DNA from 3 places in the Enterobacter sp. I4 genome. Region 1 is predicted to be linked to each of the others. Evidence: predicted binding sites of a transcription regulator. Region 1 holds the regulator's gene; each other region holds the start of a gene.
The links. The regulator PhoB, encoded in region 1, activates phosphate uptake and scavenging genes when phosphate is short. The targets are predictions, from matches to a motif close to CTGTCATAAAACTGNCNNAT.

Region 1 (3,114 bases):
TCAGCGGTAAAGTCAATTTTCCACTCGCCCTTCAGCGAGTTCAGGTTTTTCAGACGCAGGCTCAGAATTTTCATGCGTTTTCTTCCTCGTCATGAAGGGTGTGCAGAGTCTGTGCAAACAGCTCGTTAAGCCTGGTGCGCCTGGCGTCGTCCATCTCTTCATGCGCCAGCCGCCGCTCGAAGACCTCTTCAACCCGAAGTTCGCTAAGCGTTTCGCGCCGGGCGCTTAGCAGCGTTTTCTCGCGCTGCTCGCGGCTTCGGCGCACCAGCAGCACTTCTACGGGCAGCGCTTCCGTCAGCGCCTGGATTTTGCGCTGCATATCGTGCAGATACTCGTCGGTGGTAATCTCGATATCGAGCCAGACGGGCGGGTTATGTTCGGCGCCGCGATACTGCTCAAGCTGAGCGGTAATGGCGGCCAGATCGCCCTTCAGCACCGCCAGCGGCTGGGTGACGGGAACCTCAAGGCTCTCCACGGCGCTGAGTTTGCCCTCGGTAAAGCTCACCAGATGCACGCATTTTGCTTTGCCCGTTTCGTCGAAGCTGAGCGAAATGGGCGACCCGCAGTAGCGAATGTGCTCGCAGCCGCCGATGACCTGCGCCCGGTGAATATGCCCGAGGGCTATATAGTCGGCGGGCGGGAAGTTCTGGGCCGGGAACGCGTCCAGCGTACCGATGTAGATCTCGCGCACCGCGTCACTTTTGCTGGCACCGACGGTCGTGAGGTGTCCGGTGGCGATGACCGGAATGGCCTGTTCACCGCGCAGGGCGCAGGCCTCCGCGTGCTGGCGATGGTAATAGTCGGTGATGGCCTGCAATAGGTGCTGCTGCTTTTCACTGCCGGAAAGACCGGCCTGGCTCTGCATGATATCGCGCGGGCGTAAAAAGGGGATCGGACACAGCACCGCGCCCGGCGTGCCGTCGCGTTTTTTCAGGATCTGCGGCGCATGCCCGGCGCTGGCTACCACGGTGGTATTGAGAAACGCCAGAATATCGCGGGATTCATTCAGCGTCGCCACGGAGTCATGGTTACCGGCGACGATCACAAGGTGGCAGCCGGTTTGCTGGAGGTTAACCACGAAACGGTTGTACAGCTCGCGCGCATAGCTCGGCGGCGACCCGGTATCAAAGATGTCGCCCGCCACAATAATCGCGTCCACCTCATGGCTCCGGGCCGTCTCCAGCAGCCAGTTCAGGAACGCTTCATGTTCAGCGGCGCGGCTTTTACTGTAAAAATTTTGACCCAGGTGCCAGTCTGAGGTGTGAAGTATGCGCATAAGTGATCCGTGGCAAAAATAAGAAAGCAGGATTATAAACTTTCAGGGAACGGAAAATAACCGCTGTAATAAAACAACAGTTTGCTATTTACCGTGGTAATGTTTTTCATAAATCTGTCATAAATCTGACGCATAATGACGCCGCATTACAGACTTGTAACTTAAATACGATAAGACAGGGCAAAGTATGGCGAGACGTATTCTGGTCGTAGAAGATGAAGCTCCGATCCGTGAAATGGTGTGCTTCGTGCTTGAACAAAATGGTTTCCAGCCGGTTGAAGCGGAAGATTATGACAGCGCGGTGAACCAGCTGAATGAACCCTGGCCCGATCTCATCCTGCTGGACTGGATGTTGCCTGGCGGTTCCGGGTTGCAGTTTATCAAGCATATCAAACGCGAAGCGCTGACCCGCGATATCCCGGTGGTTATGCTGACGGCGCGCGGTGAAGAAGAGGATCGCGTGCGCGGTCTGGAAACCGGTGCGGACGATTACATTACCAAACCCTTTTCCCCGAAGGAGCTGGTCGCTCGCATTAAGGCCGTGATGCGCCGTATTTCACCGATGGCGGTGGAAGAGGTGATTGAGATGCAGGGGCTAAGCCTGGATCCTACCTCGCACCGCGTGATGACCGGCGAAAATCCCCTCGATATGGGGCCAACCGAATTTAAACTCCTGCACTTCTTTATGACACACCCGGAACGCGTTTACAGCCGCGAACAGTTGCTGAATAACGTCTGGGGAACTAACGTCTATGTCGAAGACCGAACGGTTGACGTCCATATTCGCCGCCTGCGCAAAGCACTGGAGCTGAGCGGCCACGATCGCATGGTGCAGACGGTCCGCGGCACGGGTTATCGTTTCTCGACCCGTTTCTGAACAATGACAGGAGTGTGACGCGTGCTGGAACGTCTGTCATGGAAAAGGCTCGTCTTTGAACTGATCTTATGCTGTATTCCGGCCTTCATTCTGGGGGCTATTTTTGGCTATCTGCCGTGGTTTTTACTGGTGGCCGTGACGGGACTGCTCGTCTGGCATTTCTGGAATTTACTGCGCCTCTCCTGGTGGCTGTGGGTCGACAGAAGTATGACGCCGCCGCCGGGAAGCGGAAGCTGGGAGCCGCTGCTCTACGGCCTGCACCAGATGCAGATGCGTAATAAAAAGCGCCGACGGGAGCTGGGAAGCTTGATCAAACGCTTTCGCAGCGGCGCGGAGTCGCTGCCGGACGCGGTGATCCTGACGACGGAAGAAGGGACGATCTTCTGGTGTAATGGCCTCGCACAGCAGCTGCTTGGCCTGCGCTGGCCGGATGATAACGGCCAGAACATCCTCAACCTTCTGCGCTACCCCGAGTTCACGCTGTATCTGAAAACGCGTGATTTTAGTCGTCCGCACAATCTGAAGCTCAATAACGGCCGCCATCTTGAAATTCGCGTGATGCCCTACAGCGATCGGCAGTGGCTGATGGTGGCGCGAGATGTCACCCAGATGCACCAGCTGGAAGGGGCGCGTCGCAACTTCTTTGCAAACGTCAGCCACGAGCTGCGCACGCCGCTGACGGTGTTGCAGGGCTATCTGGAGATGATGCAGGAGCAAACGCTTGAAGGTGCGCCGCGTGAGAAAGCGCTGCACACCATGCGCGAGCAGACGTACCGCATGGAAGGGCTGGTCAAACAGCTGCTGACGCTCTCGAAGATTGAGGCCGCGCCGTCGCTGGCGCTCAACGAGGTCATTGACGTGCCGATGATGCTGCGCGTAGTGGAGCGCGAGGCGCAAACCTTGAGCCATAAAAAACACACCCTGGCGTTTGAGGTTGATAACGACCTGAAGGTGCTCGGCA
Region 2 (3,114 bases), on a different contig from region 1:
CGTGGCTGGGTGACGCGAAGCCCGCTGACGATAGCCGCGAGGGTTGCCAGCGCTCCGGCGGTAAGCAGCGCAACGTGGGTCGCGTGTTGCCCGGCAAGATTGAACATCAGCGCCACCAGGGCGGCCCCGGTGCTTTGTCCCAGCAGCCGCGCCGTTCCCAGCATCCCGCTGGCGCCACCGCTGCGCTGCGGAGGAGCGGAGGTGATAATGGTGTGGTTGTTGGGTGACTGGAACAGACCAAAACCTGCACCGCACAGGATCATGCGCCAGATAATATCCAGATCGCCCGGCGACGAGGGCAGCAGCGCCAATGAGAACAGCCCTATTGCCATCACGACCAGCCCGATAGCCCCCAGCAGCCCGGCATGCACGCGCTCGATAAGGTATCCGGCCAGCGGGGCCATCACCATCGTTGCCAGAGGCCAGGGCGTGAGCAACAGGCCCGTTTCCACCTCCGAACGGCCAATTACGCTCTGCAGGAAGAACGGCAGGGCAACCAGCGCCAGCATCTGGGCGCAGAACGAGCAGATCGAGGTGCAAATCGAGAGTGAAAACAGCGGAATGCGCAGCAAGTCTACCGGTAATAACGGCACCGGCAGCGCCAGCTGGCGACGAACGAAGAAAAAGCCGACGGTGAGCATAGCCACAGCTTCTGCGGCGATTAGCGTCAGCGACTGCCCCTGCGCAAAGCCGCTCAGGGCAGTAATAAGCAGGCCAAACGTCAGCGCGTTCATCACTGCGCTGGGCAGGTCGAAACGCGGCACGGTGCTTTTCGGGCCATTCTCCGGGAGATAACGCAGCGCGAAGAAGATGGCCACAATGCCCAGCGGCACGTTGATGGCAAACAGCCACTGCCACGACGCGACGGAGAGAATCGCGGCGGCAATCGTCGGCCCGGCGGCAGACGACACCGCAACAATAAACGAGTTAATCCCCATGCCGCGCCCAAGGTGGCGATGGGGATAGATGAGCCGTATCAGGGCCGTGTTGACGCTCATCAGCGCCGCGCCGCCGAACCCCTGGGCGATACGCGCTATCGTCAGGGTATGCAGTGAATCGGACAGGGCGCAGAAGAGCGAGGTGAGCGTAAACACCACCAGCCCGCACTGGTAAACCCGGCGATAGCCAAACATATCGCCCAGGAACGAGAGTGACAGGAGTGAAATCACAATCGCTATCTGGTACGCGTTCACAATCCAGATTGAGCTTGCCGGAGACGCGTTAAGGTCGCTGGCTATTGTGGGGAGGGCAACGTTGGCAATAGCGCCGTCAAGGACGGCCATCGAAATACCGATGATAATAGTGGCAATTGCGCCGTACCGCTGGGGTAAGGGCAGGCCATCAGAAAGGTGTTTTTGCATGGAAAAAAATGGCTCAGGGTGAAATTATTTTCAGGGTAACTATTTTAGCATCGTTATTTCAGTTTTATGTCGCAGATTTGTAACGAAGTAAACCCAGATTGATTGCAGCACGCACCGCACGAATTTATAATAAAAACCGGTTCTGATTTTTATAAAACACTCTCCATGAGGTGATAAATGGCAATCGCAGATTTGGATAAGCAGCCAGATTCTGTTTCTTCCGTGCTGAAGGTGTTTGGCATCTTGCAGGCGCTCGGAGAAGAGCGTGAAATTGGTATTACAGAGTTATCGCAGCGTGTGATGATGTCGAAAAGCACCGTTTATCGCTTTTTGCAGACAATGAAATCATTGGGTTATGTCGCACAGGAAGGTGAATCAGAAAAATATTCTCTGACGCTGAAGCTGTTTGAGCTGGGCGCCCGCGCGCTGCAAAACGTGGATCTGATCCGCAGCGCGGACATTCAGATGCGCGAGCTTTCGCGCCTGACGAAAGAGACGATTCACCTCGGCGCGCTGGATGAAGACAGCATCGTTTACATCCACAAAATTGACTCCATGTACAACCTGCGCATGTACTCCCGTATCGGTCGCCGCAACCCGCTGTACAGTACCGCAATTGGTAAAGTGCTGCTGGCCTGGCGCGATCGCGAAGAGGTGAAGCAGATCCTCGACGGCGTGGAATACAAACGCAGCACTGACCGCACCATCACCAGTACCGATGAACTGCTGGCCGTGCTGGATAAGGTCCGTGAACAGGGTTACGGGGAAGATAACGAAGAGCAGGAAGAGGGGCTGCGCTGCATCGGCGTGCCGGTGTTCGACCGCTTCGGGGTTGTGATTGCGGGCCTGAGCATTTCGTTCCCTACGCTGCGATTCTCTGAAGAGCGTCTCCATGAGTATGTGGCGATTCTGCACACCGCCGCGCGCAAAATTTCAGAGCAGATGGGCTATAACGACTACCCGTTCTGATCCTTGCACCCATTAAAAACGCCGCATTACTGCGGCGTTTTTGTAAACTGCATTTAACCAGGCTTAGCCGTTATCAACCACTACAGACGTTTTACGCAGCACCGGGCAGTTGGTCAGCCCGATAATCCCGCTGTCTGAATGAATGTACTGGGCCGTGCTCACGCCCTGCGCGGTCAGATACTTGCACTGGATACCCAGGCCCGCGGCATTTTCTTTGCTCCCCATTAATACGCCATACCCACTTAACAGAAGGCCAATCCACACGATGGCCAGTACAATAACCGTACGAATAATTAAACGCATTAATGCCTCTTTTTTCTTTGTTGTCATAGGGTAAGCGTACCGGGTTTACGCAGTGAAACAAGTGCACGATTCCTAAAAGGGTCTGTTGCGGGTACAGTTAGCCCCTGTTTAAGATAGCCGTGATAACCTGGCTACATCAGGTGATAAAACGGAGTGTGGAGTGAAAAAAATACGCTGGGTAATTCTGATTATAGTGTTGGTGGCATGCGTAGTGCTGTGGACGCAGACTATCAACGTGATGTGCGATCAGGATGTACAGTTCTTTAGCGGCATTTGTTCAATTAATCAGTTTATCCCCTGGTAGATCGTCATTTTTTCGCTGGGTGATTTCCTTCCCCTGCGGCAGTGGTAAAATGGCTTTTTTTACTGAGGTGGTAAGATGGGTGAGTTACTGAATGCGGGGCTGCTGAGCATTGCATCCCTGGTGATGGCTTTGGTTGTGCTGGTTGTTGGGCTGGTATTGTGGTTCTACGTTAACCGT
Region 3 (3,114 bases), on a different contig from region 1:
AGGCGCAGAGCTCCCCCTGGCAGGTGCCCATCCCCACGCGCGTGCGGCGGCGTAAGTCGAGCAGGTTGTTCACCGTCAGGTTTTCCACCGCATACTGCACCTCGCCTGCGGTTACGGCTTCGCATTCGCACACCAGGCTGCGGCTCAGCCGTCCTTCACCGAGCCAGGCCGGGGTGCGGTCGCCGTGGCGGTAAATCGCCGAACCGCGAAGCGGCGCGGGAAGGGAAATGATGCTGTGGAGCGTTTTTTCTGTCGACTGCTGCGAGCCAGGCAGGGCCCGTTCTGCCGTGACGCACGGCGTGGTGTTCCCGAGCTTGCGGCAGACCGCGTCGGTGGCCCACTGCGCCATCAGGCGGTAGGTCATCAGCTTACCGCCGGTGATGGTGATAAACCCGTCCATGCCGTCGCGCTCGGCGTGATCGAGCAGCACGATGCCGCGGCTGACGTTGCGCCCGCTCGGGTCGTTATCGCTGGCAACCAGCGGGCGCACCCCTGCATAGGCGCGCAGGATGCGGGTCTGCGCCATCGCCGGGGCCAGCTTTTCCCCTTCGCGCAGCAGAATGTCCACCTCTTCAGCAGTGACGCGGTTAACGTCAATGTCGCTATAGTCGACGTGCGTAGACGTCGTGCCGATGAGCGAAATGGTGTCGCCGGGCACCAGGATGTCGGCGTCGGACGGTTTGCGGCAGCGGTTGATCACATGGTTATTGATGCGGTGATCGAGGATCAGCAGCGAACCCTTTGCCGGGAACATGCGGATGGCTAAATCGGCATATTCTGCGATGCGCTGGCCCCAGATCCCCGCCGCGTTCACCACCACGGCGGCATACAGCTCGCTGTGTTCGTTGTACTGCGTATCCCAAACGCGCACCCCGCGCACGGTATTGCCTTCACGAATAAGCCCGGTGACGCTATGCCCGGTCAGAATACGTGCGCCGTGCTCGCGCGCGTCCAGCATATTCGCGGCGGTCAGGCGGAAGGGGTCAACGGTGCCGTCAGGCACTTTTACCGCGCCGAGTAAGGCCGGGTTGACCGACGGTTCAAGACGGCGCGCCAGCGCAGGATCGATTGCCTCCGCGCGGATGCCCGCCGCCGTGCAGGCGGTAATAAAGGTGTGCTGAAAGGCGAGGTCATCTTCGGGAAGGGTAATAAAGAGCCCGTCGGTGGGCTCAACGCAGTGGCGGGCGATGCGCCTGAGGATCTGGTTCTCAGCGATGCATTCGCGCGCGGATTCCGCATCGGTAACCGCGTAGCGCGCGCCGCTGTGCAGCAGGCCGTGGTTTCGCCCGGTCGCGCCGGTGGCGATATCGTGGCGTTCCAGAAGCGTGACGCTCAGCCCCCGCAGGGCGCAGTCGCGTGCGATGCCGGCACCCGTCGCGCCACCGCCAATGATAATCACATCGCTGTAGCGTGGATCGTGAATTGTCATTGCCTTTCCTCTATGTTCGTTTTTTAGCATTTAGCCACAGTGATAGTGTGGTTTGTTTGATTTCGAACATAAACGCGCGAAATTCGAAAGTGAAACGTGATTTCATGCGCTTTTTTGCGCATTCTGTCATATTTCTGTAACAATCTGTGCGTTGATTCACAGTAACAATCACCGTGATTTCTTAACATCGCCGCCTCTGTAGCCGGGCGCGTTATGTCCGGTCATTTTTTGAAAGGCCACGGAGGCTGTTATGCTCAGTATCTTTAAACCTGCGCCACATCGGGCGCGACTGCCAGAGGCAGAGATAGACCCTCTCTACCGCCGTCTGCGTTGGCAAATCTTCATGGGGATTTTCTTTGGCTATGCGGCGTACTACCTGGTACGTAAAAACTTCGCGCTCGCCATGCCGTACCTGGTGGAGCAGGGCTTCTCGCGCGGCGATCTGGGTTTCGCGCTGTCGGGGATCTCTATCGCCTACGGTTTTTCGAAATTTATTATGGGGTCCGTGTCGGATCGCTCGAATCCGCGCGTGTTCCTGCCCGCCGGCCTGATCCTGGCGGCAGCGGTGATGCTGTTTATGGGCTTTGTGCCGTGGGCGACGTCCAGCATTGCCGTCATGTTCGTGCTGCTGTTCCTCTGCGGCTGGTTCCAGGGGATGGGGTGGCCACCGTGCGGACGCACCATGGTGCACTGGTGGTCGCAGAAGGAGCGCGGCGGCATTGTATCGGTCTGGAACTGCGCGCATAACGTCGGGGGAGGGCTTCCACCGCTGCTGTTCCTGCTGGGGATGGCCTGGTTCAACGACTGGCACGCCGCGCTTTATATGCCAGCCTTTGGGGCAATCCTGGTCGCGCTTATCGCCTTTGCGCTGATGCGCGATACGCCGCAGTCCTGCGGCCTGCCGCCGATTGAAGAGTACAAAAACGACTATCCGGATGATTACAGCGAGAAGCACGAAGAAGAGCTGACGGCAAAGCAGATCTTCATGAAGTACGTGCTGCCCAACAGGCTGCTGTGGTACATCGCGGTGGCGAACGTCTTTGTTTACCTGCTGCGTTACGGCATTCTCGACTGGTCGCCAACCTACCTGAAAGAGGTGAAGCACTTCGCGCTGGATAAATCGTCCTGGGCCTACTTCCTGTATGAATACGCGGGGATCCCGGGGACGCTGATTTGCGGCTGGATGTCGGACAAGGTGTTTAAAGGCAACCGCGGCGCAACGGGCGTGTTCTTTATGACCCTGGTGACCATCGCGACGGTCGTTTACTGGCTCAACCCGCCGGGCAACCCGGGCGTGGACATGGCCTGTATGATCGTCATCGGCTTCCTGATTTACGGCCCGGTAATGCTGATTGGCCTGCACGCGCTGGAGCTGGCGCCGAAGAAGGCGGCAGGAACGGCGGCAGGCTTTACCGGCCTGTTTGGCTACCTGGGCGGTTCCGTGGCGGCAAGTGCTATCGTCGGTTATACCGTTGACTTCTTCGGCTGGGACGGTGGCTTTATGGTGATGATTGGCGGCAGCGTGCTGGCGGTTCTGCTGCTCATCATTGTGATGATTGGTGAAAAACGTCACCACGCCGAAGTGCAGGCGCGTCGTCAATAAGGAGCATGGACATGAAATTATCTTACTTAACAACCGGCCTGCTGCTGGCCGGTTTAATGACCGGCTCCGCGCTGGCGGCGGA

Region 2: a site for PhoB is predicted at 1,415-1,434, ahead of kdgR (DNA-binding transcriptional regulator KdgR). Genes of this name have one in related genera too.
Region 3: a site for PhoB is predicted at 1,553-1,572, ahead of glpT (glycerol-3-phosphate transporter). Genes of this name have one in related genera too.

What each region holds. Positions count from the first base shown of each region.
Region 1 covers NZ_JALBUO010000002.1:168,665-171,778, reverse strand. The annotation lists gene sbcC (exonuclease subunit SbcC) at 1-74, opposite strand, end outside; gene sbcD (exonuclease subunit SbcD) at 71-1,276, opposite strand; gene phoB (phosphate response regulator transcription factor PhoB) at 1,464-2,153, shown strand; gene phoR (phosphate regulon sensor histidine kinase PhoR) at 2,175-3,114, shown strand, end outside.
Region 2 covers NZ_JALBUO010000001.1:1,748,407-1,751,520, forward strand. The annotation lists gene MOQ06_RS08310 (MFS transporter) at 1-1,361, opposite strand, end outside; gene kdgR (DNA-binding transcriptional regulator KdgR) at 1,539-2,330, shown strand; gene MOQ06_RS08320 (YobH family protein) at 2,394-2,633, opposite strand; gene mgrB (PhoP/PhoQ regulator MgrB) at 2,794-2,937, shown strand; gene MOQ06_RS08330 (YebO family protein) at 3,013-3,114, shown strand, end outside.
Region 3 covers NZ_JALBUO010000001.1:1,325,402-1,328,515, forward strand. The annotation lists gene glpA (anaerobic glycerol-3-phosphate dehydrogenase subunit A) at 1-1,429, opposite strand, end outside; gene glpT (glycerol-3-phosphate transporter) at 1,680-3,032, shown strand; gene glpQ (glycerophosphodiester phosphodiesterase) at 3,044-3,114, shown strand, end outside.